2 regions of the Roseburia sp. 499 genome follow, and region 1 is predicted to be linked to the other one. Evidence: predicted binding sites of a transcription regulator. Region 1 holds the regulator's gene; the other holds the start of a gene.
The links. The regulator NrdR, encoded in region 1, represses ribonucleotide reductase genes. The targets are predictions, from matches to a motif close to CACAANATNTTGTG.

Region 1 (16,911 bases):
ATTCCAAAGAAATGTATCTGGGCTTTGAAAAAGAAGTGTTAGGAGTGTACATCAGTGGCCATCCATTAGAAGAATATGAAGAAAAGTGGCGAAAGAATATTTCCAGAGTTACTACAGATTTTCTGTTGGATGAAGAAACTGGCCAGACGAAAGTGGCAGATGGAGAAAAAGCCATTGTTGGCGGAATGATTGTGGATAAAACCATAAAATATACCAAAAACAACAAGACAATGGCGTTTATTACATTAGAAGACTTAGTAGGAACCTTGGAGGTCATTATTTTTCCAAAAGACTACGAAAAGAATAGCAGACTTTTGAATGTAGATGACAAAGTATTTATCCGGGGGAGAGTATCGACAGAGGAAGAAAAGAATGGAAAGCTCATCTGTGAGAAAATCTATTCTTTTGATGATACCAGAAAAGAATTGTGGCTCCAGTTCGAAACAAAAGATGCTTATGCAGAAAAGGAAGAAGAATTGTTTCAGATGTTAAAGAATTGTGACGGAAGTGATAGTGTTGTGATTTATATTTCGGGTGAAAAACAGATAAAAAGGCTTCCGCCAAGCCGAAATATTGGGGTTTCTAACGAGATTGTGAACAATTTAACTAACTTTTTGGGTGAAAATAATGTAAAAGTTGTAGAAAAGAGCATTGAAAAACAGTAAAAAAGATATTAGAATGTAATAGATTGATATTTATGCACACAGATGCATAAGGAAAATACCAACAGCATGCATCTGGCGCAACGGGCAGGCGAATATTTGCCCGAGTGCTATATAAAATATAGAATATGGAATTACAGGAGGGAAATGTCATGGCAGACAAGATCCAGACAATAGGTGTGCTTACCAGTGGAGGAGACGCACCTGGAATGAACGCAGCAATCAGAGCTGTAGTAAGACAGGCACTTGCAAAAGGATTAAAAGTAAAAGGTATCAAGAGAGGATACGCAGGTTTACTTCAGGAAGAAATCATTGATATGGAAGCAAAGGATGTATCCGATATTATCCAGCGCGGAGGAACTATTCTTCAGACTGCAAGATGTCCGGAATTTGTTAATCCAGAGGTTCAGAAGCAGGGAGCTGAAATTTGTAGAAAACATGGTATTGATGGACTGGTTGTAATTGGTGGTGACGGTTCTTTCCAGGGAGCACAGAAGTTAGCAAACCTTGGAATTAACACAATTGGACTTCCAGGAACTATTGACTTGGATATTGCATGTACAGAATACACCATCGGTTTTGATACAGCTGTTAATACAGCAATGGAAGCAATCGATAAAGTACGTGATACTTCTACTTCTCATGAAAGATGTTCTGTCATCGAGGTTATGGGACGTGGCGCAGGATATATCGCATTGTGGTGTGGTATTGCAAACGGTGCAGAGATGGTTCTGCTTCCGGAAAAATATGATTATGATGAGCAGAAAATTGTAGATGATATTATTGCAGCGCGTAAGCGTGGTAAGCAGCATTACATCATTGTAAATGCAGAAGGAATTGGACATTCAACAGAAATGGCAAAGCGTATTGAAGCAGCTACCGGTATGGAAACTCGTGCTACTATCTTAGGACATATGCAGCGTGGTGGAAGTCCTACATGTAAGGACCGTGTATATGCATCTACTATGGGTGCTCATGCAGTTGACTTATTATGCGAAGGAAAGTCCAATCGTGTCGTAGGATATCGTCACGGAGAGTTTGTAGATGATGATATTAACGAAGCATTGGCTATGCAGAAGCAGATTCCGGAATACGAATATGAAATCTGCAAGAACTTAAGTCTGAAATAAAAGAGGAATATACGATGATAACAAGTGCCAGTAATCAGCAGATGAAGCATGTTATCCAGTTAAATAAGAAGGCAAAAACCCGCTATGAACAGCGGGTTTTTGTGGTAGAAGGAATAAAAATGTGCATGGAAGCACCAAAAGAAGATATACAGGCAATGTATGTCTCTGAGACTTTTCTTAATGTGCCGGAGCATGGACAGAAATTGAAAAATTATTCCTATGAAGTGGTAGCGGATAATGTGTTTAAGACAATCAGTGATACCCAGACACCTCAGGGAATTCTTGCGTTGGTGAAGATGCCGGAATACACCTTGGAGGACTTGCTGGGGAAGGATGGGAGAAGTTCTCATTTGCTTATATTAGAAAGTATTCAAGACCCGGGAAATCTCGGAACCATGATTCGTACCGGGGAGGGAGCCGGAGTGACCGGAATTCTAATGAATAAGACAACCGTAGATATATTTCATCCTAAAACGATTCGTTCTACCATGGGGTCACTTTACCGTGTGCCTTTTTATATAACAGATTCTTTAGAAGAAACACTGCAGGAATTAAAAGAAAGGGATATTTCTTTGTATGCGGCGCATTTAAAGGGAACGATGTCCTATGATAAGCCGGATTATACAAAGCCATGTGGATTCTTAATAGGAAACGAAGGAAATGGATTGTCTGAGACAATCGCAGAATCTGCAGACGAATATATTCGAATTCCGATGGAAGGAAAAGTGGAGTCGTTGAATGCAGCAATTGCAGCAACACTGCTTATGTATGAAGTGAATCGCCAAAGGCGGTAAGATATAAAAATAATTATGGGAAGTTACGGACATTTTATGTTCTGATTTCCTTTCAGATTTGACAAGGGAAAACCTAAAGCACTTTTGTGCATGTCTTATATTGTAGTTGGTGGAAATGTATTTTCCTAAGTTCGTTGTTTGAAGTTTTTCCCTCTTCTGCAAAGAACCTGATACAAAAAATCCGATTTTAATATGAACCCACACTTCTAGTTCTTCTATACAGCAGCAACAAGAATGTTCGATAAGGGTATGCCAAAAGAACTCGGACAGATACACATTCAAGACAATGTTTCTCTGTCCTCAAACATCTTTCTGGCATACCCATTCATTCTTTTATGCTGCTGTAAGAAGAACACAAAGTGTTCAACATATTAAAATCGGATTTTTTGTATTCAGGTTCAGTTGCATGAAGGGAAAAACCGAGTTTCGAATTAGGGAAATTAATATCATTCCGCTAACTGCAATATTTAGACATGCTAAAAAGTGTGTCTGGTTTTGCCCTTGTCAAATCTGAAAGGAATCAGAAACAAAAAAGTTTCAACTTCCCATAATTATTTTTATATCTTACTCCTCAATAACATGAATCTCTAAAAAGTCAAATTCTATTTCCTCTACAAAGTTATCTTGATAGAATCGTGCTTTATCATGGCGTTTGAATTCAGCCACGGTGGAGTCCAGCCAGATAGGTTTGCTTAAGTCAAATTCATAGCAGGCCTGATCTAAGGCATGAAAGATTTTATGAGTTCTTGTATCGTCACTGTAATCTGTGATAACAGTGTCTTTTAAAAGGCGATTATCCTTAAATATTTTAAACCAGATGCGCATAATGGTGTCCTCTCTATTTGATATGTGTTGTGTTACAGCTACGAGTATATCAAATCCGTTGAGGAAATACAATGTCTTAAAATTGTATAATGACAAAGGGAACAAGGGAAGGTAAAATAGTAATATAAGGTAAATCGGAGGAGGGTTTTACAATGGGAAAATACGTTATGGCGCTAGACGCCGGAACCACAAGTAACAGATGTATTCTTTTTAACGAAAAGGGAGAAATGTGCAGTGTAGCTCAAAAAGAGTTCACACAGTATTTTCCAAAGCCGGGGTGGGTGGAACATGATGCTAACGAGATATGGTCTACACAACTGGGAGTTGCAGTAGAAGCAATGCAGAAGATTGGGGCTTCTGCGGAGGATATTGCAGCGATTGGTATTACAAATCAGCGTGAGACAACGATTGTATGGGATAAAAATACAGGAGAACCTGTGTACAATGCTATTGTATGGCAGTGCCGCAGGACATCGGAATATTGTGATTATTTAAAAGAAAAAGGATTAACAGATATGTTTCGCCAAAAAACAGGATTGGTGATTGATGCATATTTTTCCGGAACCAAATTAAAATGGATTCTTGATAACGTACCGGGAGTGCGAGAAAGAGCAGAAAATGGAGAGCTTCTTTTTGGAACCGTAGAGACATGGCTGATTTGGAAACTTACAAAGGGAGAGGCACATGTAACTGATTATTCCAATGCATCGCGTACTATGTTGTTCAATATCAATACCTTAGAGTGGGACAAGGATATACTGGCGGAATTGGAAATCCCGGAGTGTATGTTGCCGGAAGCAAAGCCTTCCAGCTGTGTTTATGGCATGACAGATGCTTCCTTTTTTGGAGGACAAATTCCTGTCAGCGGAGCTGCCGGAGATCAACAGGCGGCATTGTTTGGACAGACCTGTTTTCAGGCAGGAGAAGCCAAAAATACATACGGAACAGGATGCTTTATGCTGATGAATACAGGGGAAAAGCCGGTATTTTCCCAAAATGGATTGGTGACTACCATTGCATGGGGAATTGATGGAAAAGTGAATTATGCATTGGAGGGTTCTATCTTTGTAGCCGGTGCGGCAATTCAGTGGTTGCGTGATGAATTAAAAATCATTGATAGTGCCTCAGATTCAGAGTATATGGCGAAGAAAGTAAAGGATACCAATGGCTGTTATGTAGTACCTGCTTTTACCGGGTTAGGAGCGCCACACTGGGATCAGTATGCAAGGGGAACCATTGTAGGAATTACCCGTGGAGTAAATAAATACCATATTATTCGTGCTACGTTGGAATCATTAGCATATCAGACCAATGATGTGTTACAGGCAATGAAAGCAGATTCCGGCATTGAATTAAATTCATTGAAAGTAGATGGTGGAGCAAGTGCAAATAATTTTCTGATGCAGACTCAGGCAGATATTATCGATGCGCCTGTTAATCGACCCTCTTGCGTGGAAACGACAGCAATGGGTGCAGCTTATCTGGCAGGGCTTGCTGTGGGGTATTGGGAAAGTAAGGAAGATGTGATTAAGAATTGGGCCATTGATCAGACCTTTGAACCAAAGATTTCAGCCGAAGAAAGAGCGGAAAAAATAAAAGGCTGGAACAAAGCTGTGAAGTATTCCTATGGTTGGGCAAAGGAGGAGTAGCTATGTATGACGTAGTGATTATTGGGGCAGGAGTATCAGGAAGTGCATCAGCAAGAGAACTTTCCAGATATAATTTGAAGATATGCGTGGTAGAAAAGGAAGAAGATGTATGCTGTGGAACTTCTAAGGCAAACAGTGCTATTGTTCATGCCGGATTCGATGCGCCCAGTGGTTCACTTATGGCAAAGTTAAATGTAGAGGGAAATCAGATGATGGAGAATCTTTCCAAAGAACTGGATTTTCCTTTTAAGAAAATTGGGGCTTTAGTTGTCTGTCTGAATGAGGAAGAAATGCCGAGATTACAGGCACTTTATGAAAGAGGAGTGAAGAACGGGGTAAAAGATCTAAGAATAATTGCCGGGGAAGAATTGGTAAGAATGGAAACCAATATTGCAGAGGAAGCAGTGGCGGCATTGTATGCACCAACCAGCGGAATTGTATGTCCATTTGGTATGAATATTGCATATGCAGAAAATGCGGCAGATAATGGGGTAGAGTTTCAGTTTGATACTGAGGTAAAAGGTTTTGAAAAGAATGGTGAAAACTGGATAGTAAAGACAAGCCGGGGAGATTTTGAGACGAGATATATTGTAAATGCCGCAGGCGTTTATGCGGATGTTTTTCATAACATGGTAAGTGATAAGAAGATTCATATTACACCGAGACGTGGTGATTATTGCCTGTTAGACCGTTCCACAGAAGGATTTGTAAATCATACCATTTTTCAACTTCCGGGTAAGTTTGGAAAAGGGGTATTGGTAACGCCCACAGTACATGGAAATACTCTGGTAGGGCCAACTGCTATTGATGTTGGAGATAAAGAAGGAACCAATACTACGCAGGCAGGACTGGATGCATTAATTAGTAAAGCAGGAAAGACAGTAAAAGGCTTACCTATTCGACAGGTCATTACTTCATTTGCTGGCTTACGCGCTCATGAGGAAGGGCATGAGTTTATAATCGGAGAAGTGGAAGGAGCAAAGGGATTCATTGATTGCGCAGGAATTGAGTCGCCGGGGCTGACCAGTGCGCCGGCAATCGGTAAAATGGTAGCTGATATTATTCGAGATTTAAGTCATGCAGAACAAAAGTCTGATTTTAAAGGAAACAGAAAAGGAATCTTAGACCCTAAGATGTTAAGTAAAGAGGAAAGAAATGCATTGATTCAGGAAAAGCCGGAATACGGAAATGTTATCTGCCGTTGTGAGATGATTACAGAGGGAGAAATCCTGGATGCAATTCATCGCCCATTAGGTGCAAAATCTCTGGACGGAGTAAAAAGGAGAACCAGAGCAGGAATGGGACGCTGCCAGTCAGGTTTTTGTTCGCCAAGAACCATAGAGATTCTGGCAAGGGAACTTGGGGTAGAAGCATCGGAGATTACAAAGTCAGGCGGCAATTCTAAAATTATTGTAGGCGTCAATAAGGATAGGATATAGTCAGAAAGCCAGGAGGAGAAGCGTATGTTAAACTATGATATTGTAATTATAGGCGGTGGCCCGGCAGGACTTGCAGCAGCCATATCGGCAAAAAAGCATGGGGTAGAGCATATTTTAGTATTGGAACGCGATAAGGAACTGGGAGGAATTTTAAATCAATGTATTCATAATGGGTTTGGCTTACATACGTTTCAAGAAGAACTCACAGGACCGGAATATGCGGGAAGATTTATGGAACAATTAGTGGAGGAAAAGATTGAATACAAATTAAATACCATGGTATTGGGGATTACGAAAAATAAAATTGTAACTGCCATGAACAGGGAAGAAGGAATGATTGAGATTCAGGCAAAGGCGGTAATTTTAGCAATGGGTTGCCGAGAACGTTCCAGAGGAGCATTGAATATCCCGGGTCACCGTCCGGCTGGAATTTATTCTGCAGGAACAGCTCAGCGTCTGGTGAATATGGAAGGATATATGCCGGGACGAGAGGTGGTGATCTTAGGTTCAGGGGATATTGGGCTTATTATGGCAAGACGAATGACCTTGGAAGGAGCTAAGGTAAAGGTAGTTGCAGAATTATTGCCTTACTCTGGTGGATTAAAAAGAAATATTGTACAGTGTTTGGATGATTTCGGAATCCCTTTGAAATTAAGTCATACGGTAGTGGATATTGATGGAAAGGAAAGAGTGAAGGGAATTACTCTGGCACAGGTAGATGAAAATAGACGCCCTATTCCTGGAACAGAAGAGTATTACCCTTGTGATACATTACTATTGTCTTGCGGTTTGATTCCGGAAAATGAACTTTCCAGAGAACTGGGAGTAGAGATAAGTCCGGTAACTTCAGGTCCTTTGGTGAACGAATGTTTAGAAACAAATATAGAGGGAGTATTTGCCTGTGGAAATGTACTTCATGTACATGATTTGGTGGACTTTGTTTCGCAAGAAGCGGATGCAGCAGGAAAACATGCAGCAGAATATGTCCTGCATGGAAAGAGAATAAGTGGAAGTGATATTCCAATTACTGTAACGGAAGGGGTACGCTATACCGTTCCAAAGACAATTAATCCTACGCGAATGGATGAAAAGCATACGGTGCGTTTTCGAGTAGGGGACGTATATAAAAACTGTTATATTTCCGTATATCTGGATGAGGAACGTATTATTCATAAGAAACGTCCGGTTGTAGCACCGGGAGAGATGGAAGAGGTAGTACTGTCAAAGGAACAGCTTATGGCTTACACGGAACTTTCGCAGATTACGGTAAAAATAGAGGAGGCATAGAAGTATGGAAAAAAGAGAGTTAATTTGTATCGGTTGTCCTATGGGCTGTCCTCTTAGTGTAGAACTTGATCAGGGAGAGGTAGTTAGTGTAAGGGGAAATACCTGCAAACGTGGCGAGATTTATGCGAGAAAGGAAGTAACGAATCCAACCAGAATCGTAACAAGTACGGTAGTGGTAGAAGGAGGAAAATTGGCTGCTGTTTCAGTAAAAACCAGAGAAGACATTCCAAAGGAAAAGATTTTCGAGTGTATGAAAGCGTTAAAAGGAGTGAAGGTGCAGGCTCCGGTTCATATGGGGGATGTTATTGTGAAAAATGTGGCAGATACAGGAGTAGATGTAATAGCCACGAAAAGTGTAGGTAGTCTATCTTAAATTTTATATAACTTCACATGCAAATCACCAATATCCCTCTCTTGCATATAGTAGGGTAGGGGGATATTATGCGTATATGTGAATTAAGAGAAAAAGAAGTCATTAATATTTGTAATTGTGAGTGTCTGGGATTTGTGGTAGATGTTGAAATTGATGAATGTACCGGGTGCGTTCGGGCAATTATTATCCCACGTTGCGGGAAATTGTGGGGGTTCATGGGAAAGAATAATGACTTGGTAATTCCGTGGAAACAGGTTGTCAAGATCGGACCGGATATTATATTGGTGGAATTGCCGGAAACAAAGCCTTCTAAGTAAAAAATTGATTGACAATATTTGGGAAGAAAGCTATACTTATACCAAATATGTGAACGTAGGAGGAAAGCCCGATGAAGTGTCCGTTTTGCAGCAGTGATAATACAAGAGTAATTGATTCCAGACCAGCGGATGATAATAGTTCCATCCGAAGAAGACGTTTGTGTGATGATTGTGGAAAGCGATTTACTACCTATGAGAAAGTAGAGACAATTCCACTGATTGTTATCAAGAAAGACAATAACAGAGAACAGTATGACCGTGCGAAGATAGAAGCAGGAGTATTGCGGGCATGTCATAAGAGACCGGTATCTGCAAATCAGATTAATAAGCTGGTAGATGAGGTAGAAGTAGAGATTTTCAACAGGGAAGAGAAGGAACTATCCAGTTCCCAGATTGGTGAAATTGTAATGAATAAGCTAGAAAGTTTAGATCCGGTGGCTTATGTAAGATTTGCATCTGTATATCGGGAATTTAAGGATGTCAATACTTTTATGAACGAATTAAAGAAGATTTTGGATAAATAGGTAGAAGAGTCCGGTGATGAGGACTCTTTTTTTCTTGCACAAATACCAATGGGGTGTTATACTTGCAAAGGACAAAAAACAAAGTACAGGAGAGATGTATGCTTAAGAGATTTTATCCGGGAGAATATTTGGAATCTGCCTATGGAATTGATTTTGAAAAACTGTACGAGGAAGGCTACCGTGGTATTATCTTTGATATTGACAATACGTTAGTTCCTCATGGAGCTCCGGCAGATGAGCGGGCGAAGAAATTGTTTACAGCATTAAAGAAACTGGGATATCAGTGTTGCTTGTTGTCTAATAACAAGGAGCCGCGTGTAAAAATGTTCAATGATGAAGTGCAGGTAAATTATATTTTTAAAGCCGGAAAACCTAAGGTTGGAGGTTATCAGCGTGCAATGGAACTGATGGGAACCAATCGAGAGAACACCCTGTTTGTGGGAGACCAGATTTTTACTGATGTATATGGTGCGAATCGGGCAGGAATCCGTACGATTCTGACAAAGCCTATACATCCGAAGGAAGAAATACAGATTGTTCTGAAACGTTATCTGGAAAAGATTGTACTGTTCTTTTATAAAAAGAGTCAGAAAAAGCAGAAGTAGAAAGGGATTGAAAATGAAGATTGCAATAGGAAATGATCATGCAGCTACTGAGTTGAAAATGGAGATTATGGAATATGTCAAGGGATTAGGACATGAAGTAATCAATTTTGGTACAGATGGACATGAGAGCTGTAATTATCCGGAATTTGGTGAAAAAGTGGGACGTGCTGTAGTATCCGGTGAAGCAGATTGCGGCATTTTAATTTGTGGTACAGGAGTAGGTATCTCCATGGCTGCAAATAAGGTAAAGGGAGTACGTTGCGGTGTATGTTCAGATGTGACTACAGCTCATTTAATCAAGGAGCATAACAATGCCAATATTATTGCATTTGGTGCAAGAATTGTAGGAAGCGAATTGGCGAAAGATATTGTGAAATCTTATCTGGAAGCAGAATTTTTAGGTGGCAGACATCAGAATCGAATTGATATGATTAGCGAGATTGAGCAGAGAGAATGCCAGTAATGAATAAAAAAAGGTTGAAATATATAGACATTTAGTATAAAATGGAAGAAACGTCGGGCGAAATGCGCCCATAAGTAGCTTAAGGAGGAAATTCGAATGATTTCAGCAGGAGATTTTAGAAATGGTATTACGATAGAATTAGATAATAACATTTACCAGATTATTGAATTCCAGCATGTAAAACCAGGAAAAGGTGCAGCCTTTGTTAGAACTAAGTTAAAGAACATTAAAAGTGGCGGTGTAGTAGAAAAGACTTTCCGTCCTACTGAGAAATGTCCACAGGCGCGTATTGATAGAGCAGACATGCAGTACTTATATTCTGATGGAGATTTATACCACTTTATGGACGTAGAGAGCTATGAGCAGATTGCTTTGGATGCAGATACCATCGGTGATGCATTGAAGTTCGTAAAAGAAAACGAAATGGTTAAAATGTGTTCTCATAACGGAAACGTATTTGCAGTAGAACCACCTCTGTTTGTAGAATTAACGATTACTGATACAGAGCCAGGATTCAAGGGTGATACAGCTACTGGTGCAACAAAGCCGGCTGTTGTAGAAACTGGAGCAACTGTATATGTACCATTATTCGTAGAGCAGGATGATGTAATTAAGATTGATACCAGAACAGGTGAATATCTGTCCAGAGTTTAGGGGCCGTTGTAATACCTACGTTGGTAGTCAAGAGAAATAATTAAGATTGTAAAGAAAAAAATTCCAGAGAATAAAAACTCTGGAATTTTTTTATCATAGATTAAAGTAAAATGTCATGTCTGATTAGCGCTTTTCTGACATTGCCTTAATAGACAATGCATATTCTGAAGGACTCATGCCAGTGATTTTTTTAAACTGTCTGGAGAAGTAGTGGATAGAGGTATATCCTAACGTATCAGCAATTTGCGTAAAGTTCATATTTTGTTCGCGAATCAGTTCCTTGGCACGGGTGATTTTCATATGAGAAAAATAGTCTATAATACCGCAGTCGCATTTGGCGCGAAATAGTTTTTGCAACTGGGAGCGCCCTAGCAGATTATCATGGCAAATTTGTTCAATCGTCAGTGATTCGGAAATGTGGGCATTCATATAAGACAGGATGTGGGAAAAAGTTTCCTCATCCTGTTTTAATTTTACTGATTTTGTGAGAATATTTCCGGTATTTGCAGAAGTTCCTCGGCGGTAAAGAGAAATCAAAAATTGCTCTAAGGACGATTGAATCATCTGTTCCGTTCCGGGGATTGGTTCCGGATTCTTTTCTAAACCACGAGTGTATGGATTGTCCAGAGGAGTAACAAAAGCATGAGAGGCTTCTGCAATAACTGTTGCAAGCAAATTGCGTTCGCGTTCACCAAGTGAACAGATTCTATCTTCAAAGAAATCCATAGCAGGAGAATGGCATACAAAGGAGACAACCACTAGGTTCGGAGCGGTGATGCCGTTTGTGGTGACAGAATGAAACTGGTTAGGCTTATGAAAGATAATATCGCCTTTTTTTAACTGGTAGGTATTATCATCTGCGGTAACCGTAACTTCACCCTTGTCTACACACAGAAATTCCCAAAAGTCATGGGATTCTCCATCAAAGGAAAAATCAGCGCCATATTCAAAATAATGTATCGTAATAATTTGTGGAATGTCAAAAAGCTTGGTAAGGGAATATTTATAAAAATCCATAGCGCCTCCTTTAGGTTAAAAAATTGATAACTCTATTTTAACATATAATTGTGCAAAAAACCAAAAAAATTGTGCAAATACAGAACCTTTTTTTTATATTATCATGATATAGAACAAAAGGATAATTACCTTAAGGAGGGTATGGGAATGAAAAAACCAGTATTAGTAATTATGGCAGCAGGAATGGGAAGCCGTTATGGTGGATTGAAGCAGGTTGACCCAGTGGATGCACAAGGACATATTATTATTGATTTTTCTATATACGATGCAATAGAAGCAGGATTTGAGAAAGTTGTATTTATTATTAAAAAGGCAAATGAAAAAGTTTTTAAGGAAGCAATTGGGAAACGAGTGGAAAAGAAAATCCAGGTGGAATATGTATACCAGGAGCTGGATAAACTGCCGGAAGGATTTCAGATTCCGGAAGGGAGAGAAAAACCTTACGGAACCGGTCATGCAATTTTATGTTGCAAGGATGTAATTGATGGACCTTTTGCAGTAATCAATGCAGATGATTATTACGGAAAGCATGCATATAAAGTGATTTATGATTATCTGGTAAATCATCAGGATGATGAGAAGTATCGTTACACTATGGTCGGATATGCGTTGAAGAATACTTTGACGGATAACGGTCATGTGGCAAGAGGTATATGTGAGACCGATGCAGAAGGATTTTTGACCGATATACATGAGCGTACTCATATTGAAAAAAGAAATGGTGGAGCAGCGTATACAGAAGATGATGGAGTTACATGGAACGAGTTACCTATGGAAAGTACAGTTTCCATGAATATGTGGGGATTCTCAGAGAGTATTATTAAGGAATTAGAGCAAGGATTCCAAAAGTTTTTAAAGGAAGAATTACCAGAGAATCCATTAAAGGGAGAATATTTCCTTCCATTTGCTGTGGATGAATTGTTACAGCAGGGAAAGGCAAGTGTAAAAGTACTTACTTCTATGGATAAGTGGTATGGAGTTACCTATAAGGAAGATAAGGAAATGGTGGTAAATGCTATAGCAGGATTAAAGAAAAGTGGAATGTATCCGGAAGAATTTTAGCCAGAACAGGGGGCGGGTTATCGATGGAACGTCAGATGAAATTGGAGAAACAGGCCTTAGTAGTAACGAAAGAATTTCAGATGGATGGAGAGGCCAAAAGTGCAGTTGGTTATGGAAGCGGACATATTAACGATACCTTTTTGGTGGAGGGTGAGAAACGTTATATTTTGCAGCGAATGAATCGTAGCATATTTACTCATCCGGAAGAAGTGATGGAAAACATTATGGGAGTCACCTCTTTTTTGAAGAAAAAAATAGAGAAAGCCGGTGGTGATACCAGTCGGGAAACGCTAAATGTAATTGCGACAAAGAACGGAAAAAGTTTTTATGTTGACGAAGCAGGTGAATACTGGCGGATGTACAATATGGTAGAAGATGCAGTAAGCTACGACAGGGTGGAGTCGGAACAGGATTTTTACGAAAGTGCAGTGGCATTTGGAAACTTCCAGCAGCTTCTTTCTGATTATCCGGCAGAAACACTTCATGAGACTATACCGGGATTTCACGATACTGCAGCGCGGTATCAGACTTTTTTGAAGGCAGTAGAAGAAGATATTTGTGAAAGAGCTGCGGAAGTAGAGGAAGAAATAGCATTTTTCAAAAACAGAAAAGAAACGGCACAGATACTTGGAAATATGCTGAAAGAAGGGAAATTGCCCCTTCGTGTTACGCATAATGATACAAAACTGAATAATATTATGATGGATGTAAAGACCGGAAAAGGAATCTGTGTCATTGATTTGGATACAGTGATGCCGGGACTTGCGGTACATGATTTTGGAGATTCCATTCGTTTCGGTGCAAGTACCGCAGCGGAAGACGAACAGGATTTGTCCAAGGTAAGCTGCGATATGCATTTGTTTGAACTGTATGTACAGGGATTTTTAAAAGGCTGTGGTGGAAGATTGACGGAAACAGAGATAAAAATGCTTCCTATGGGAGCAAAAACCATGACCTATGAGTGTGGTATGCGTTTCCTTACAGATTATTTGCAGGGAGATGTGTATTTTAAAACACATCGAGAAGGTCAGAATCTTGATCGTGCCAGAACGCAAATGAAATTGGTGGCAGACATGGAAGAGAAATGGAGTTGCATGGAACAGATTGTAGAGGAATGCGCAAAAATACATAAGTAAAGTTTTACTAAAAATATATGAAAGAAATATACAATTTTACTAAAAATAGTAAAAATCATTTTCATACGGAAAAGGTTATGGTATGATGTAAGTAAAAGCAGAGAAAAATGCCGAAAATTTAGTATTACATATCTAGGAGGAAATATTATGGCAATTTTAGTAACAGGAGGAGCAGGATATATTGGAAGTCATACCTGTATTGAGTTAATAAATGCAGGATATGATGTAGTAGTTGTGGATAACCTGGTAAATTCCAGCGAAGAAGCAGTAAAAAGAGTGGAGCAGATTACAGGTGTGAAAGTTCCATTCTATGAGGCAGATATTTTAGACAGAGAAGCATTAGAAAAGATTTTTGATACGGAGAAAATCGACAGTGTCATCCATTTCGCAGGACTGAAAGCAGTGGGTGAGTCTGTAAGCAAGCCATTAGAATATTATTATAATAATATTTCAGGAACATTGGTGTTGTGTGATGTGATGCGTAAGCATGGAGTAAAGAATATTATTTTCTCATCCTCTGCAACCGTATATGGAGATCCGGCAATCATTCCGATTACAGAAGAGTGCCCGAAGGGAAAAATCACCAATCCATATGGCCAGACAAAGGGAATGTTAGAGCAGATTCTGACAGACTTCCATGTGGCAGATCCAGAGTGGAATGTTGTGTTGCTTCGTTACTTTAATCCAATTGGAGCACATGAAAGTGGATTGATTGGGGAAGACCCGAAGGGAATTCCAAATAATCTGGTACCTTATATTGCGCAGGTGGCAGTAGGCAAGTTGAAATGTCTTGGTGTATTTGGAAATGACTATGATACTCCGGACGGAACCGGTGTGCGTGATTATATTCATGTAGTAGACCTTGCAAAGGGTCATGTAAAGGCTTTAAAGAAGATAGAGGACAAATCAGGCGTAAGTATCTATAATCTGGGAACAGGTATTGGTTATAGTGTACTGGATGTGGTAAAAGCCTATGAAAAAGCATGTGGAAAAGAAATCCCATATGAAATAAAACCAAGAAGAGCAGGAGATATTGCAACCTGTTATTCCGACGCTTCCAAGGCAAAGAGAGAATTAGAATGGGAGGCTGAATATGGAATTGAACGTATGTGTGCAGATTCCTGGAGATGGCAGAGTATGAATCCGGATGGATATCGGAAGTAAAAGTCATTCATAATTGATTATGGAAGAGAAAAGCACTTGTTGCAGAACGTAAAAAGTTTGCAACAAGTGCTTTTTTATGCGTTTAAGAATGTAATGGGAGGGTCAGGGTAACTTCAAATCCATCATATTTACTATGGTTAATGACTGTATGTCCATTGTGGGAAGCTATAATCTGTTTCACAATAAGTAATCCCAAACCGTGGCGTTGTTCTGTGGTGTTTTCGTCACAGAGCATATAATGTGGAGCGTTATCCAGTTTTTGAATCTGCTCATCTGTTGCACCAACACCATCATCAGATATTACTACACTGCATGCTCCGTTTTTAGATAAAACATTGACAAAAATTTTGCATCCTTGCTCATTATGATTGATGCTGTTTTGAATGAGATTACTGATTGCTCGTTTCATTAAGTCCTTATCGACATTTACAGGGCAGAAGGTTAAGGATTCGTCTGTTTCCCATTCAATAGGGTGTTTATCGTCAATGTCCATATTGATGAAATCAACAACAACTTGCCGGACAATTGCAATCATATTTTGTTTTGTAGGATTTATCGGTTGCATATTATATTCTAATTTGGAAGCCAGATTAAGGTCGTTAACCAAGTTCCTCATACGTTCGCTTTGTTTTAAAATGACAGTGGCTTTTTGACGTTCGTCATCAGTTAAACGGGCATCTTCTTTCAACTGACCGGCATATCCCATAATCATGGAAAGCGGTGTTCTTATATCGTGAGACACACCTGCAATCCAATTTGCCCGAGCGGTCTCTTTTTTGCGTAGCAATGCGTTTTGCGATTGTACAATTTCAGAAGTTTTGTTGATGCTTGTAGCAAGTTCTGAAAGCAGACCCTTTTCATGGATGTGGACAGGTTCTCCTGCCCCCAAGGCTTCTATACCGTTTGCAATTGGCTTGACGGATTTTAGTAACTTTGAATTAGCAATCATATATATGATGAAAAAAAACGTAATATTGACTGCTAAAATAAGAAGCACAATTTTAGGAAAGCCGGCAATTAATTGATAATCCCAACTGGGCCACATATGTTTCCAAAAGCTTTTTTTGGGGTAGCCCAACACCATCAAACCATTTTCGGCTGCCCCTGTAAAGGTGGGATAGTCGTCGATATAACCACGAGTGATATTAGCAATAGAGGATGCGGAATAACTAAGTGGAACAGTATCGGGGGTATTATCTGTTTTCCAGACTACTTGTAGGGTATTGTTATCAATAAAAACTGCCCATACATTTTCTGATGCCAATTCATTGGTAATTTCATCGGATAATACATATCCGGTAGAAGTTTCTTGTAAACTCTGGGCTGCTTCATCAGCGGTTTTCCATGGATGACCATTTTGCGCCTGTTTTGAAGTCATAATAGCTAATGCGAGAATATTCAAAATGATAAGTGTTATGGAACAGAGAAGTAATATTACGACGAATCGTCGTATTAGTTTTGGTATGTTTTTCATATCATTTTCCTCCTATGACCAGTTTGTATCCCAATCCCTTGACTGTAATTAGGGATACCGGGCGTGAAGGATTTAGTTCTATCTTTTCACGGATACGGCGAATATGAGCCATCAGAGAATTTTCATATCCATAAGGATTGTCTCCCCAAGCAGCTTCGCATAAAGAGTCAATGGTTACAATGCGACCTGCGTTGCGATATAGGACAGAAAGAATATCGTGTTCTTTCGCTGTTAAAGGGATATGTTCTCCATTCTTAATTATTTCGGCGCGGTCAAAATCAATTTCGCTGTCATGCAATGTCACAAGAGGATTTTCCTCTTTATAACTTCTGCGTA
Region 2 (16,911 bases), 780 kb from region 1:
AGAAAATTAGGAGGAAAAAACCTTGGCTGGAAGAGAATATCCATTAGAGAGAACCAGAAACATTGGTATTATGGCTCATATTGATGCTGGTAAGACAACAACAACAGAGCGTATTCTTTATTATACCGGTGTTAATTATAAGATTGGTGATACTCACGAAGGTACTGCTACCATGGACTGGATGGAGCAGGAGCAGGAAAGAGGTATTACCATTACTTCAGCCGCTACAACATGTCACTGGACATTGCAGGAAAACTGCAAGGCTAAGCCAGGTGCATTAGAGCATCGTATCAATATCATTGATACTCCGGGACACGTTGACTTTACAGTTGAAGTTGAGCGTTCACTTCGTGTACTTGACGGCGCCGTTGGTGTCTTCTGTGCAAAGGGTGGAGTAGAACCTCAGTCTGAAAATGTATGGCGTCAGGCGGATACCTACAACGTACCTAGAATGGCTTTTATCAATAAGATGGACATTTTAGGAGCTGATTTCTACGGTGCAGTAGAACAGATTAAAACACGTTTAGGTAAAAATGCAATCGTTCTTCAGTTACCAATAGGTAAGGAAGATGATTTCAAGGGAATTATCGATTTATTTGAAATGAAGGCTTACATCTACAATGATGATAAGGGAGACGACATTTCTATCGTAGATATTCCTGATGATATGAAGGATGATGCAGAACTGTATCATACCGAATTAGTAGAAAAAGTATGCGAATTAGACGATGATCTGATGATGGAATACTTAGAAGGTGAAGAACCATCTGTAGAAGCTATGAAAGCAGCTTTGAGAAAAGGAACTTGCGAATGTGCAGCTGTTCCGGTTTGTTGTGGTTCTGCTTACCGTAACAAGGGTGTTCAGAAGTTATTGGATGCTATCGTAGAGTATATGCCATCTCCATTAGACATTCCTGCTATTAAGGGTGTTGATTTGGACGGAAATGAAATCGAAAAGCATTCTTCTGATGAAGAACCTTTCGCAGCATTGGCATTTAAGATTATGACAGACCCATTCGTTGGTAAACTGGCATTTATCCGTGTATACTCCGGTACAATGAACTCTGGTTCCTATGTACTGAACGCAACTAAGAATAAGAAAGAACGTGTAGGACGTATTCTTCAGATGCATGCAAATAAGAGAGAAGAACTTGAAAAAGTTTACTCTGGAGATATTGCAGCAGCTGTTGGATTTAAGTTTACAACAACAGGTGATACCATCTGTGATGAACAGCATCCTGTAATCTTAGAGTCCATGGAATTCCCAGAACCGGTTATCGAGTTGGCTATTGAGCCTAAAACTAAGGCTGGACAGGGTAAGATGGGTGAAGCTCTTGCAAAACTTGCAGAAGAAGATCCTACTTTCCGTGCACATACTAATGCAGAAACAGGTCAGACTATTATCGCAGGTATGGGTGAGTTACATCTGGAAATCATCGTTGACCGTCTGCTTCGTGAATTCAAGGTAGAAGCTAACGTTGGTGCTCCACAGGTTGCTTACAAAGAAACATTTACAAAACCTGTAGACCAAGAATACAAATATGCAAAACAGTCTGGTGGACGTGGACAGTACGGACACTGTAAAGTTAAATTTGAGCCAATGGATGCCAACGGAGAAGAATTATTCAAGTTCGAATCTACTGTTGTTGGTGGTGCTATTCCAAAGGAATACATTCCAGCAGTTGGTGAAGGTATCGAAGAGGCTACAAAGGCTGGTATTCTTGCAGGATTCCCTGTAGTTGGTGTACACGCTACTGTATATGATGGTTCTTACCATGAAGTCGACTCTTCTGAAATGGCATTCCATATTGCCGGATCTATGGCATTCAAGGAAGCTATGAAGAAAGCAAGCCCGGTATTGTTAGAGCCTATCATGAAGGTAGAAGTAACTATGCCGGAAGAATACATGGGTGATGTTATCGGTGATATCAACTCCCGTCGTGGACGTATTGAAGGAATGGATGACCTCGGTGGAGGTAAGATTGTACGTGCATTCGTACCACTTGCTGAAATGTTCGGATATTCTACAGATTTGCGTTCCAGAACACAGGGACGTGGTAACTACTCTATGTTCTTTGAAAAATATGAGCCAGTACCAAAGTCTGTTCAGGAAAAAGTTATTTCTGCAAAAGCAGAGTAATATTGCGAGAAAATACTTGAAAAACCTTTGATTATTTAATATAATCAGAGATAGCCGAGTAACTTTTAAGGCAATCACTTGTATGCAAAGGCTACGAGTGATTGCAATTATAAAAAGACAGCCCAAAGGGGCATAAAATTAAGGAGGACGTTATAAAATGGCTAAAGCTAAATTTGAAAGAAACAAACCACATTGTAATATCGGAACCATTGGTCACGTAGACCATGGTAAAACAACCTTAACAGCAGCTATCACAAAAGTACTTGCTGAAAGAGTTGCAGGAAACGAAGCTACAGATTTCGAGAACATCGATAAAGCTCCAGAAGAAAGAGAAAGAGGTATTACTATCTCTACAGCTCACGTTGAGTACGAAACAGAAAACAGACACTACGCACACGTTGACTGCCCAGGCCATGCTGACTATGTAAAGAACATGATCACTGGTGCTGCACAGATGGACGGAGCTATCTTAGTAGTAGCTGCTACTGACGGTGTTATGGCTCAGACAAAAGAGCATATCTTATTATCCCGTCAGGTAGGTGTACCTTACATCGTTGTATTCCTGAACAAATGTGATATGGTAGATGACGAAGAATTAATCGAATTAGTAGAAATGGAAGTAACTGAAATTCTTGAAGAGTATGAATTTACAGATTGCCCAATCATCAAAGGTTCTGCTTTAAAAGCTCTTGAAGATCCTAACGGAGAATGGGGCGACAAGATTATGGAATTAATGGCAGCTGTTGATGAGCACATTCCAGATCCACAGCGTGCAACAGATCAGCCATTCTTAATGCCTATCGAAGATATCTTCACAATTACAGGACGTGGAACTGTTGCTACTGGTAGAGTAGAACGTGGTGTTCTTCATGTAAACGAAGAAGTTGAAATCGTTGGTATCAAAGAAGAAGTTAAGAAGACTGTTGTAACTGGTATCGAAATGTTCCGTAAGCTGTTAGACGAAGCTCAGGCTGGTGATAACATTGGTGCATTACTTCGTGGTATTCAGAGAACTGAAATCGAAAGAGGACAGGTTCTTTCAAAACCAGGTACTGTAACATGCCATAAGAAATTTACAGCTCAGGTTTACGTTTTAACAAAAGATGAAGGTGGACGTCATACTCCTTTCTTCAACAACTACAGACCTCAGTTCTACTTCAGAACAACTGACGTAACTGGTGTTATCGAATTACCAGAAGGTACAGAAATGTGCATGCCTGGAGATAACGTAGAAATGAAAATCGAACTGATTCACCCAATCGCTATGGAGCAGGGTCTTACATTCGCTATTCGTGAAGGTGGACGTACTGTTGGATCAGGACGTGTTGCTACAATCATCGAGTAATTAAAGATTAGCATAAATTAGGGTTTCCAGTAATGGAGGCCCTTTTTAGTACTATTTTGGTACATTGGTAAAAAAAAGTATGTTGTGATATAATATTGCTCGGGTAACTTCATGGTTCTAAGCAGTTATGAGTAAGTTTTGTAAGGAGGATATAAATATGGCACGTAAATGTAGCGTGGAACGGGCGCAAAATAAAGCGGGAGGTTTTGCAAAAGCAAAGAAACGAATTACGATTCAGTATCAGGGAAGAGAACGTTTAGAAGAGAATCTATTACATCTAATCAAGAAAGCGATTCTAGAGCAAGGAGTAAAAGACGAGGATATCATGGAAGTAGATGTTTATGTGAAACCGGAAGAACAGGCCGTGTTTTATGTGGTTAATAAAGAAATCAGTGGACAGATTGGATTTTAATTAAGTAATTTTTGTGTGCGAAGGAGAAGGAGAGAAGAAACATGGCGATAACATTTGTTGTAGCAAATCAAAAAGGTGGTATTGGAAAGACAACAACAGCGACAACGTTAGCAGGAATATTAAGTAAGAAAAAGAAGACTTTGCTGATAGATGCAGATCCGCAGGGAAATTGTACAAGTACATATGAAGCACTTATTGAAGATCAGGCAACTTTGTATGATGTAATGGTGGATTCGGATAAGTTACCTTTAGAGGAGGCTATTCAGCATATGCCAAATGGAGATATTGTGGCATCAGACCCATTACTCAGTAAAGCAGAGAAGATGTTGGATGGCGATGTGGAAGGTCTATATCGATTAAAGGATGCAGTGGATGAACTAGAAGGATATGATTATATTGTGATTGATACGGCGCCGTCTTTGAATGTTATTTTATACAACTGTCTTATTGCAGCGGATCAGGTTATAATTCCCGTTACAGCGGATGCATATGCAATGCAGGGATTACAACAGTTAAGTGATACGATACGTGCTGTACAGAGAAGACAGAACCCAGGATTATCAATTGCAGGTTTATTGTTGGTGAGGTTTGCGGGCAGATCCAATCTGGAAAAAACGGTGCGGAATGAGTTGCAACAATTAGCAGATACTATGGATACAAAGCTATTTCAGAACGCAATTCGTGAATGTGTGAAGACGAAGGAAGCACAAAGTAAGAAACAGTTATTGATTGATTACGCGCCAAAATGTACGACCATGCAAGATTATCAGGCTTTTGTAAAGGAACTGCTAAAAGGAGTAAATGAATCAAACAAATGATAATTATAGAATATTAATTTTGCCGAGCTCTTCTAATTGTTGGAAGAGCTTCCTTTGCTTTAATGGAAAACTTGTTGGCAAAATAGTAATATGTTATCATTAAAAAGTGGAAAAAACAAGGAATGGAGAAGGTAAAATGAAGTGAGTGGTAGTAACAGGGATGGGATTAATTACTCCTATAGGAAATGATATAAAGACATTTTGGGAAAATGTTCATAAAGGAAAGGTAGGAATCGGACCAATCCGTAATTTTGATACCTCAAACTATAAGGCAAAACTTTCAGCAGAGGTATGTGACTTTGAACCTACAGAGTATATGTCTCCAAAGGATGCAAAACGAATGGATCGTTTCAGTCAGTTTGCAGTAGCAGCAGCCAAGCAGGCCGTGCAGGATTCAGGACTAGAGCTGGAACAGGAAGATTCCTATCGTATGGGAGTTTGTGTTGGTTCTGGTGTTGGGAGTCTTATGGGAATTGAACGTGAATATGATAAATTGTTGGCAAAGGGACCTGGAAGAATTCATCCCCTGTCAGCACCTATGGTTTTGGGAAATATGGCTGCGGCCAATATTGCCATGCAGTTTGGTTTCCATGGAAAATGTATCGACGTGGTGACCGCCTGTGCGACAGGAACAAATTCCGTTGGCGAGGCATTTCGTTCTATACAGCATGGAGAAGCGGATGTCATTCTGGCGGGTGGCGTAGATAGTTCAGTTAGTCGATTTGGCGTTGCAACATTTCAGGCTTTAACAGCGCTTTCTACTTCCGAAGATCCGTTGCAGGCATCTATTCCATTTGATAAAAAGAGAGATGGATTTGTAACAGGCGAAGGTGCGGGAGTTTTGGTGTTGGAGGAACTAGAGCATGCAAAAGCACGGCACGCCAGAATTTATGGAGAAATTGGCGGATATGGAGCTACCTGTGATGCCAGTCATCTGACAGCACCTTTAGAAAATGGAGAAGGAGCAGCAAGAGCGATGACAATGGCAATAGAAGATGCCGGTCTGACACCAAAAGATGTTGATTATATTAATGCGCATGGAACCAGCACGCCAATGAATGATAAATATGAAACAATAGCAATTAAGCGGGTATTTGGAGAGGAAGCCTATCGTGTGAAGATTAATTCTACCAAATCCATGATTGGTCATTTATTTGGAGCGGGTGGAGCAGTGGAATTGATTACATGTATTCTTTCGATTGACGAAGGGTATGTTCATCAAACGGTAGGACTGGTAGATGACGACCCGGATTGTGATTTAGATTATACCAAAGACCAAGGTGTTTATATGCCAGTTAATGTAGCAATTAGTAATTCTTTAGGTTTTGGTGGACATAATGCCACAGTTCTGGTAAAAAAATATAGTGAATAGCATAGAAAGTCATTTGGTGAAAAAAGGACGTAAGCAACGTTTGTGTTTTTCACTGAGTGGCTTTTTTTGTTGGATGAATTCTTGAAATGGTAAAAAATACCAAAAAAAATAAAAAAAAGTAAAAAAAATACAATAAAATGATGAAAAATATGCCGAATAATGGTATAATTAGACCATATCAAATAAACAGGGAAGAAAAATAAGAACAAGGAAAGGAAGTTGCGGTATGAGAAGGAAGATAACAACACTTATTGTAGGGGTTTTGGCTGTCAGCATGGTACTTGGTGGTTGCGGTAAAACTCAGAAAGAAGAAAAAGACAATAGTAGTGACAAGAAGACAGAAGAAAAAAGCGGTACAGTAACTTTGAAAGTTTGGGGGGCAACGGATGATCAGGAAATATTAGCTGAGATGGTAGAGAGTTTTAAACAAAAATATGCAGGAGAAGCAGAATTTGATATTACCATCGAAGCGATAGAAGAAGGTGATTGTCAAGGAACATTGTTGGCAGATGTTCAGAATGGAGCAGATGTATTTGCTTTTGCGGACAATCAATTGATGGCACTAGTGGCAGGAGGTGCATTGGTACCGGTGGATAATGTGGATGATGTGAAGAGCGCCAATATGGAAGAGGCCGTTGAGGCAGCAACAGTAAATGATGTTTTATATGCTTATCCTATGACGGCAGATAACGGATATTTTATGTATTATGATAAAAGTGTGTTTTCGGAAGCAGATGTAACTACATTGGACCAAATGCTCAGTGTTGCGGCAGCTGCAAATAAGAAGGTAACAGTTGACCTAGGAGATGGATACTATTTATATACCTTCTTTGGAAACACGGGTTTGAACTTTGGAATGAATGATGATGGTGTGACCATGTTCTGCGACTGGAATACAACAGAAGGTCCGATTAAAGGAGTGGATATTGCTCAGGCAATTCAAGCAGTTGTAGCAAATCCGGGCTTTCAGAATGGTGGAGACACAGCTTTGGTAGAAGGCGCTCAGAATGGAACGGTTGCAGCAGGAATTAGCGGTGTGTGGAATGCTGAAAAGTTAAAGGCAGTCTGGGGAGATAATTATGCAGCGGTGAAGTTACCAACATATACCTGTGCGGGTCAACAGATACAGATGGCATCTTTTTGTGGATATAAGATGGTAGGTGTTAATGCTTATTCCAAGAACAAGGAGTGGGGATTGAAACTTGCAGATTGGTTAACAAATGAAGAAAATCAGAAACTTCGATTTGAAAAAAGAGGGTTAGGACCATCGAACACCGCGGTAGCTGGTTCTTCTGAGGTACAAAGTAATCCTGCAATTATGGCAGTTCAGGCTCAACTAGAGTATGCAACCCTTCAACGTGTAGGTGGTAAGTATTGGGCACCGATGCAAGAATTTGGAAATACACTTGCGGCAGGAAAAAATGATGTGGTTGTGCAGGAACTTATGGATAATCTGGTTAAAGCGATTACCGCTTCTGCAGCAAACTAATAGGTAGGAGGATGAAGAGAATGAAAGGGAAAAAGCGAGCCACGATTAAACGGTATATTATGTTGCCGGTGATTTTATTGGGAGTAGTATCCATTATTTCAAATGCCTTGGCATTAGTAAATGTCCGAAAAGTAAATGGGAATGCATCTGAGATAGTAGATAATTATATGGCAGCCATTTCAGAGTTGGAATCAATTCAAAGACAGGCAAAGGTACTTCATATTGAGGCATTGTCTCATATTATCGCGATAGATGCGAATACGATGATTGGGATTGTAGATGGTATACGTGAAGGAGAGACAAAACTGGATGAATGTCTGGATGCGTACGAGAAGTATGTTGGTGATGCAGATAAAAAGGCCTATGAAGAACTTGTATCAAATTTTGGTAATATGAAATACGCGATGGCAAACTTAATGGCGTATAGTGCAAATGGAGATAATGATGCAGCATATGCTTGCGCAAATAAGGACTTGGCATCCAGTGTGATGAATATGCAGAGTAATATTGAGGTGTTAGAAAAAAGTGCAAATAAGGGAGTTGAAGATGCCCGTAAGCAGCTTTCTGCGGTATATGCTACAGCGCTCATTAGTAGTGGAATCACCATTAGTATTAGTGTTTTATCTATTTTAGGTGCGTTATATAGTGTGAATAAACGAGTAATTCGTCCAATTTCTTCAACGGAAAAAGAAATCACTCATATTATTTCAGACATTGATAGAAGAGAAGGAGACTTGACCAAGCGAGTTACGATTTATTCAAATGATGAGATAGCAGCTTTGGGTAACGGAATTAATGTATTTATGGAGAAACTTCAGAACATTTTCCGCATGATTACAAACAATTCACAGAAGATGGATGCTGTAGTAAATGAAGTTATGGATAGCGTAAAGACTTCTAATAACAGTGTATCTGACTTGTCGGCGTTGACAGAGGAATTAGCGGCAACAATGGAAGAGGTTGCAGAGAATGCATCTGTAATCAATGCAAATGCCAGTGAAGTGCGTGACGAAGTAAATGAAATGGCAGACAAGACAAGTGAGATTAATAGGTATTCTATAGAAATGAAAGAGCATGCAGAAAACATGGAAAATACAGCACGCACCAATATGGAGACTACAAGTATTAAGGTAAATGAGATTTTGAGTGTTTTGAGTCAGGCGATTGAGGATAGTAATAGTGTTAATCAGGTCAACAGTTTGACAGATGACATTCTTAATATTGCAAGCCAGACGAATCTGTTGGCGTTGAATGCATCTATTGAGGCTGCTAGAGCCGGAGAAGCAGGAAAAGGCTTTGCGGTAGTTGCAGGAGAGATTAGCCAGTTGGCAGATGCAAGTAGGGAAGCTGCGAATAATATTCAAAAAATCAATGGTGTTGTAACGGCTGCGGTACATAATCTGGCCAACAATGCAAATGATTTAGTATCCTATATGAATGATTCTATTCTGCCAGAGTTTGAGTCATTTGTTGCTGCCGGAAGCGCTTATAAAAATAATGCCACATATATTGAAAGTGTAATGGGAGATTTTGCAGTTAAGACAGATGCTTTGAAATCAGCAGTTGCAGAAATTGCAGGTTCTATCGATAGCATTACAACTGCAATCGATGAAGGTGTAAGTGGTGTTAATGGTGCAGCAGAAAATACGCAGGTATTAGTTGGAGATATGGACAACATTACCGGACATATGGATGAAAATCAGCAAATAGCGGGAGCTCTGAAACAGGAAACAGAAGTATTTGTAAAATTGTAAAAGTAAGATGTGAATAAAAATGCAGTGGTGGAGAAAGAACACCACTGTATTTTTTTAGAAAAAAGGTAGTTGGAGTATAAGAAAATAATATAGAAAATCCTTTCAAATTCGTAAATTTGTATATTGATTTTTGATACGTTTAAGAATATAATATAAAAGCAATATATAGTGTGAAGAAAAAAGATGAACACTATATTTAGTAATTTGGAGGGAATGAAATGAGAATTATCAAGAGAAGCGGAAAAGAAGTGGGCTTTGATGTTACCAAGATTATTGAAGCTATCCGCAAAGCAAATAAAGAAGTATCTGAAAATGAACAGCTGACAGAAAAGCAGATTCTGAATATTACAGAACGTATCACAGATTTCTGTGAAGCGATGGACAGAACATATAATGTAGAAGAGATTCAAGATTTAGTAGAAAACCAATTAATGGAATACAAGGCATTTGAAGTTGCCAGAAAGTATATTACATATCGCTATAAGCGTGCACTGGTGCGTAAGTCGAATTCTACCGATCAGCAGATTTTGAGTTTGATTGAATGTAATAATGAGGAGATTAAGCAAGAGAATTCCAACAAGAATCCAATTGTAAATAGCGTACAGCGAGACTATATGGCAGGAGAGGTCAGCAAAGATATTACAAGACGTTTTCTTTTGCCGGACAATATTGTACGCGCCCATGAGGAAGGAATTATCCATTTCCATGATGCAGATTATTTTGCACAGCATATGCATAACTGTTGTCTGGTGAATCTGGAAGATATGTTGCAGAATGGCACTGTAATCAGTGAGACTATGATAGAGAAGCCAAAGAGCTTTTCTACTGCGTGTAATGTAGCAACACAGGCAATCGCTCAAATTGCCAGCTCACAGTATGGTGGACAGAGCATTACACTTTCTCATTTGGCACCATTTGTAGATGTAAGCCGCCAAAAATTGAGAAGAATTGTAAAGGAAGAGTTTGAGGCAGCAGGTCTTGGATTAAATGAAGAGAAAATAAATGAAATAGCTGAGATGCGCGTAAGGGAAGAGATAAAACGTGGCGTGCAGATGATACAGTATCAGGTCATTACGCTGATGACAACTAATGGCCAAGCACCGTTTGTTACCGTATTTATGTATCTGAACGAGGTGCCGGAGGGACGTACCAGAGATGACCTTGCTATGGTGATTGAGGAAATGCTGATTCAACGCATGCAAGGGGTTAAGAATGAGAAGGGTGTTTATATTACACCTGCATTTCCAAAACTTATTTATGTTCTGGAAGAGGATAATATCAAAGAAGGAAGTAAATACTGGAGATTGACGGAATTAGCAGCAAAATGTACTGCAAAGCGTATGGTACCGGATTATATTTCTGAGAAAATTATGAAAGAAAACAAAGAAGGAAATTGTTATCCGTGTATGGGATGTCGTTCTTTCTTGACCGTATATGAAGATGAAAACGGAAAACCGAAGTTTTATGGAAGATTTAATCAAGGGGTTGTGACTCTGAATCTGGTAGATATTGCATGTTCTTCTGGTGGAAATATGGAAAAGTTCTGGCAGATTTTCAACGAACGTTTGGTACTTTGCCGTGAAGCATTGATGTATCGTCATAATCGTTTAAAAGGAACTCCATCTGACGTAGCACCGATTTTATGGCAGTATGGAGCACTGGGAAGATTGAAAAAGGGCGAGACGATTGATAAGTTGTTGTATGGTGGATATTCAACAATATCTTTGGGATATGCAGGTTTGTGTGAATGTACCAGATATATGACCGGAAAGTCACACACAGATCCGGAAGCAACTCCGTTTGCATTGAAGGTAATGCAAGGCATGAATGATGCTTGTAAAAAGTGGAGAGAAGAGACCAATATAGATTTCAGTTTATATGGAACACCATTGGAATCCACTACTTACAAATTTGCAAAATGTCTGCAACGCAGATTCGGAATCATTGAAGGTGTAACAGATAAGAATTATATTACCAATAGCTATCATGTACATGTAACAGAGGAGATTGATGCATTTAGCAAGTTGACTTTCGAATCACAGTTCCAGAAACTGTCACCGGGTGGAGCAGTAAGTTATGTAGAAGTTCCGAATATGCAAGGAAATATTGATGCGGTACTTTCTGTTATGCAACATATTTATGAAAATATTATGTATGCTGAACTCAACACTAAGAGTGATTACTGTCAGGTGTGTGGGTATGAAGGAGAAATAAAAATTGTTTCAGATGATGACTCGAAGTTGGTATGGGAGTGCCCAAATTGTGGAAATAAGGACCAGGATAAGATGAATGTAGCGCGTAGAACTTGTGGATACATTGGAACGCAGTTCTGGAATCAGGGAAGAACTCAGGAAATTCAGGAACGAGTATTACATCTGTAAAAGAGGACGTTATGAATTATGCAGAAATAAAGAAAACAGACATAGCAAATGGAACAGGGGTACGTGTATCCCTGTTCGTTTCTGGCTGTACCCATCATTGCAAAGGATGTTTTAACGCAGAAACATGGGATTTTAATTATGGAAAAGAATTTACAGAGCAGACAGAAGAGGAATTGATGCAGGCACTAAAACCGAATTTTATTACAGGTTTAACTGTCTTAGGAGGAGAACCCTTTGAACCCGAAAATCAGAGACGACTGGTTCCTTTTTTGAAAAAAGTACGAGAGACCTATCCGCAGAAAACGATATGGTGTTATACGGGATATTTGCTAGATGAGGAATTATGGAAGGAAAGCCGGGCTCGATGCGAAGTTACGGATGAGATGTTGTCTCTTTTGGATGTACTGGTAGATGGAGAATTTGTTTTGGAGAAAAAGGACATATCTCTTCAATTTCGCGGTTCATCCAATCAGCGAATTATAGATGTGCCTAAGACGTTGCAGGAGGGAAAAATTACTGTTTTAACATTTTCCGGTATTGCATAGGGGACATGCCAACTTGCTTTTTAAACTGTTTGGAGAAGTAACTAACATCGTCAATGCCAACTTGAGAGGCAATATCCTGAATGGGCATGTTAGTAGTGTTTAAAAAATTAATAGCAGAACGAATACGTTGGGTACGGATATAGTCTGTCAGAGTTTCACCTACTTCACGTTTGAATTGAGCAGAAAGGTAGGAAGCATTTATATTTAAATTTTTTGCCACATCCTTCAGGGTAATAGGGGTGGAAATATTCATGTTCACAAAGGTAAAAGCATTGCGAATAAGTTCCGAATAAGTAGCACGGGAATAATTTTTTACAAGGGAACAATATTTTTTTATCATTTCAATAGGAAGTTCGTCACATTCTTTTTGGGAGGTGAGACTTTCTATTTTTTTACCAAAACGTGTAGAAATATGGTCAATATAGATAGGGTGAACCTGACTGCGTTCTACCGTTTTGCGACAAAGAGTATTTAAGACAATTAACATATTTTTGCTATTGCGTAGAGTATCGTCTGTTCTTGGTGAAATTTTCTGTGAGGAGGATGCCACAAATGCAGAAAACTCCTGATAAGCAGTCAAGGCGATTTCCTGATTTCCACAGGTAATTGCATCTAAAAATTTATTTTCTAATTCGTAGCGTTTAGAAAGTTCTTTCCTGGCGGAAGATAAATCATGTTTAAGATACTGTTCCATAATAAAAACTCCTAAGATTTTTGAGTATATCAATATTATATCCCAAAATTATACAAAAAGCAAGAGAATATGAAGGCTGGGCTTGAATAAACATAGGAAGAGTAGTAAAATGACAATACAGTTATGTAAACCGTAAAAACAGAGGAGAACAAAATGTCAGGGATAAATAGAAGTGCATTGGAGATTATAGGAAACACACCGTTGGTAGAACTTTGTAATATAGAGAAAAAATATCATTTGCAGGCTCGGATACTGGCGAAACTGGAATTTTTTAATCTGGCAGGAAGTGCGAAAGACAGAATTGCCAAAGAGATGGTAGAGGATGCAGAGCGTAGGGGGATTTTGAAGCAGGGGGCGACTTTGATAGAACCCACATCAGGAAATACAGGAATTGGTTTGGCGGCGGTTGCTGCTGTTAAGGGGTATCGGGCAATATTTGTTATGCCGGAGACTATGAGTGCAGAACGGATTAATATTTTACGTGCATATGGGGCTGAGATTGTACTAACGGAAGGGATAAAAGGAATGGCAGGTTCTATCGAGAAAGCAGAAAGTCTGGCAAGAGAGATTCCAAACAGTTTTATTCCGGCGCAGTTTGATAATCCGGCAAATGCAATAGCACATGAAAAAACAACCGGACCGGAAATTTGGAAAGATACCGAGGGAAAGGTAGACGCTTTTGTTGCGGTTGAACCAGCATCTTCCCATTGTTGTCAAAAGGAGAGAGTGGCCCGCATAAAATACAAGGAATCGGTGCCAATTTTATACCAAAAGTTTTGGATAAAAATGTATATGATAAAGTACTTGCAATTTCGGATGAAGATGCATTAAAATGGGCGAAGGAAGTTGGAAGGACAGAGTGGATCGCTATTACTCCACTGAATTGTTTCAATAGGAAATGAGACAAAAATAGGAATGAGGTTAAAAATGGGTGAGAGAGAACGTAGGAAAAAGAAAAAAATTATTATAGGAAGTATAAGTGCAGTAGTATTTCTATTATTAATTCTGTATTTCGGAATGGCGATGTATTTTAGAAATCATTTTATTTTTCGAACAGAAATTAATGGATGGAAAGTCGGAGGGATGACTGCGGCACAGGTGGAAGAGAAAATTGGAGACCATGTAGAAGATTATCTTCTAACGGTATTTGACCGCGATGGTGGAAAACATCATGTGTATGGAAGAGACATTGGTTGTAAGTATGTGCCTGATGGTACAGTAGAAAAGTTATTGAAAGAACAGAATCCATTTGGGTGGGTGGTGTCAATTTTTAAGCAGAAGGAAGAGACGACAACACTTACCATGGAGTACAAGGAAGATTTGATTGAAGCTACAGTAAAAGATATGAGCTGTTTTATTGATGAGAATATCACAGAGCCTCAGAATGCACAGATTCTTTTAGGGGAAGATGGATATTATGTTGAACCGGAAGTTATGGGAAACCGCATGGTTTATGACAGAGTCCTGGAAAAGATAAAAGAAGCAGTTGCAGAGGGGAAAGAGTCGGTTACCCTGACGGACGAGGATTATGAGAATCCGGAATATACAAAAGAGAGTTTGCAGATAACGGAGGCTATGGCAAACATTGAGAAGTATGCAGATATGAATATTACATATCAGGTGCCGGGCGGCGAAGAAGTCATTGATGCGGAACAGATACAGAAATTTGTTCAGATAGGAGAAGACTTCCAAGTAGAATTGAATGAAAAAGAGATAGAAAAGTATGTACAGAGTCTTGCAAGCAAGTATAATACTTATGCAGATGTACGCGCTTTTCACACATCTTCCGGAGACACGGTAAACATCGGTGGTGGTGATTACGGATGGATTATCAATAAAACGAAAGAAGCGGAACAGTTAAAGGCGGATTTGGAAGCAGGTGTACCAGTAAATCGGGAGCCGATATATTCTCAACGTGCATTTGTAGAAGGTGCAGACGATATTGGAAATACTTATATTGAGATTGACTATACCAAGCAGCATCTTTGGTTTTATAAGGAGGGTGCACTGGTGGTAGAAAGTGATATTGTATCGGGAAATATCAGTCTGAATAATGGTTCGCCGGATGGTGTGTTCAAGATTGTATACAAGGATAGTCCAGCGGTATTAAAGGGCGAAGATTATCAATCAAATGTAACCTATTTTATGCCTTTTGCGTATAATGTAGGAATACATGATGCATCTTGGAGAAAAGGAGAGTTTGGCGGGGAAATCTATAAGACGAGTGGTTCCCATGGCTGTATCAATGTGCCATTAGAAGTGGCGCAGACAATCTATGAAAATGCTAAGGTAGGAACGCCGGTGATTGCATTTTACAGAGAACCAGTAGAGTTGACCGCAGAGAATTGTAAGATTTCCAATGCATATTCTTATAAAGAGCCGGAAGAACAACCGGAAACAACACCATAGAAAAACAAAAAACCCTTATGGAACACGAAGTGGTGCTCCATAAGGGTTTTTGTGAATATATTTTATTTAGTTTGTTTCCCAACGACCGCTGGCGCCACAAGGAAGAACCAATCCATTAGAAGAAACGGGAAGACCGATTTCTTGTGCATCTACAGTACCATGGAAGTGCTTTAATTCTGTACCCAGCATGTAGGCAAGTACAGCGGGCTGCAATCCGGTAGTGTAAGAATTAATCAGGAAAAACAGAGGTTCCTTGGATAACAGTTGAACGCACAATTTTACCAATGGATGAATTGCCTCTTCAATTTTCCAGATTTCTCCCTTTGGTCCTCTTCCGTAAGAAGGAGGGTCCATAATAATGGCATCATAATGATTGCCTCTGCGAATTTCACGTTCTACGAACTTCACACAGTCATCTACTAGCCAACGAATGGGTGCATCGCCTAATCCGGATGCAACAGCGTTTTCCTTCGCCCAGGTGACCATGCCCTTAGAAGCATCCACATGTGTAACGCTTGCCCCGGCAGCTGCGGCTGCTAAAGTAGCACCACCGGTGTAAGCGAAGAGGTTCAGTACTTTAATGGGACGTCCGGCATTTTTTATTTTTTTCCCAAACCAGTCCCAGTTGACGGCTTGTTCGGGGAAAAGTCCGGTGTGTTTAAAACTAAATGGTTTTAAATGAAAGGTCAGGGAGCCATAATGCAGGTCCCATTGCTCCGGTAAATCAAAAAACTCCCATTCGCCGCCGCCTTTTTTACTACGGTGATAGTGACCGTTAGGAGAACTCCATCCTTTGTGTGTTTTGGGGGTGTCCCAGATGACCTGCGGGTCCGGGCGTACTAATATATAATTACTCCAGCGTTCTAATTTTTCACCGCCGGAGCAGTCAATGACTTCATATTCTTTCCAATTATCTGCAATCCACATAATAGTTCCTTTCTGCTTGTAATTAGTTACATTATATAGCGGGAAAAAAGTACAGTCAACCGTTATTCTGGAAAGAGGTTGCAATAGAATTGAGATTCTCGTATAATAAATATTATTATGAAAAAAGGATGGACTAGTTATGATTAACGATATACAAATAGGACCAATTACGCTACATATGTATGGTATTATGATTGCTATAGGATATATAAGTGCGTTTTTGATTAGTGAAAAAAGAGCGAAAAAGCAAGGATTGAATCCGGATGTTTTATATGGAATTTTTTGGTGTGCAGTATTCGGTGGTGCTCTTGGAAGCAAGATACTTTATTATACGGTAAATATTCGGCAAGTTATTGCAAATCCTTCCATTATATTTAACTTCCGGAATGGCTGGGTGGTATATGGAGGAATTATCGGTGGAGTGTTTGCAAGCTTTTTATATTGCAGGATAAAAAAAGTGGATTTTGTAGCGTATCTGGATTTGGTGCTTCCGGCAGTCGCATTTGCGCAGGGGTGTGGAAGAATCGGATGTTTCTTTGCTGGATGTTGCTATGGAAGAGAAACAGAGTCTGTGTTAGGCATTACCTATTCGCACTCTAATTTTGCACCGAATGGAGTGAAACTG

Region 2: the regulator NrdR is predicted to act here: its motif matches at 9,519-9,532, upstream of nrdD (anaerobic ribonucleoside-triphosphate reductase).

What each region holds. Positions count from the first base shown of each region.
Region 1 is NZ_CP135164.1:891,559-908,469, forward strand. Features, by position in the region: gene BIV20_RS04485 (DNA polymerase III subunit alpha) at 1-665, shown strand, start outside; gene pfkA (6-phosphofructokinase) at 815-1,792, shown strand; gene BIV20_RS04495 (TrmH family RNA methyltransferase) at 1,807-2,586, shown strand; gene BIV20_RS04500 (hypothetical protein) at 3,151-3,414, opposite strand; gene glpK (glycerol kinase GlpK) at 3,564-5,060, shown strand; gene BIV20_RS04510 (NAD(P)/FAD-dependent oxidoreductase) at 5,063-6,499, shown strand; gene BIV20_RS04515 (NAD(P)/FAD-dependent oxidoreductase) at 6,524-7,786, shown strand; gene BIV20_RS04520 (DUF1667 domain-containing protein) at 7,791-8,159, shown strand; gene BIV20_RS04525 (YlmC/YmxH family sporulation protein) at 8,228-8,476, shown strand; gene nrdR (transcriptional regulator NrdR) at 8,548-9,000, shown strand; gene BIV20_RS04535 (YqeG family HAD IIIA-type phosphatase) at 9,099-9,605, shown strand; gene rpiB (ribose 5-phosphate isomerase B) at 9,619-10,068, shown strand; gene efp (elongation factor P) at 10,165-10,722, shown strand; gene BIV20_RS04550 (AraC family transcriptional regulator) at 10,846-11,739, opposite strand; gene BIV20_RS04555 (sugar phosphate nucleotidyltransferase) at 11,887-12,801, shown strand; gene BIV20_RS04560 (phosphotransferase enzyme family protein) at 12,825-13,937, shown strand; gene galE (UDP-glucose 4-epimerase GalE) at 14,085-15,101, shown strand; gene BIV20_RS04570 (sensor histidine kinase) at 15,184-16,575, opposite strand; gene BIV20_RS04575 (response regulator transcription factor) at 16,577-16,911, opposite strand, start outside.
Region 2 is NZ_CP135164.1:115,322-132,232, forward strand. Features, by position in the region: gene fusA (elongation factor G) at 23-2,140, shown strand; gene tuf (elongation factor Tu) at 2,298-3,485, shown strand; gene BIV20_RS00630 (DUF6465 family protein) at 3,643-3,897, shown strand; gene BIV20_RS00635 (ParA family protein) at 3,939-4,715, shown strand; gene fabF (beta-ketoacyl-ACP synthase II) at 4,861-6,087, shown strand; gene BIV20_RS00645 (extracellular solute-binding protein) at 6,314-7,576, shown strand; gene BIV20_RS00650 (methyl-accepting chemotaxis protein) at 7,597-9,330, shown strand; gene nrdD (anaerobic ribonucleoside-triphosphate reductase) at 9,549-11,711, shown strand; gene nrdG (anaerobic ribonucleoside-triphosphate reductase activating protein) at 11,723-12,256, shown strand; gene BIV20_RS00665 (helix-turn-helix domain-containing protein) at 12,225-12,950, opposite strand; partial or broken gene BIV20_RS00670 (PLP-dependent cysteine synthase family protein) at 13,104-13,816, shown strand; gene BIV20_RS00675 (L,D-transpeptidase family protein) at 13,878-15,359, shown strand; gene BIV20_RS00680 (class I SAM-dependent methyltransferase) at 15,426-16,286, opposite strand; gene lgt (prolipoprotein diacylglyceryl transferase) at 16,426-16,911, shown strand, end outside.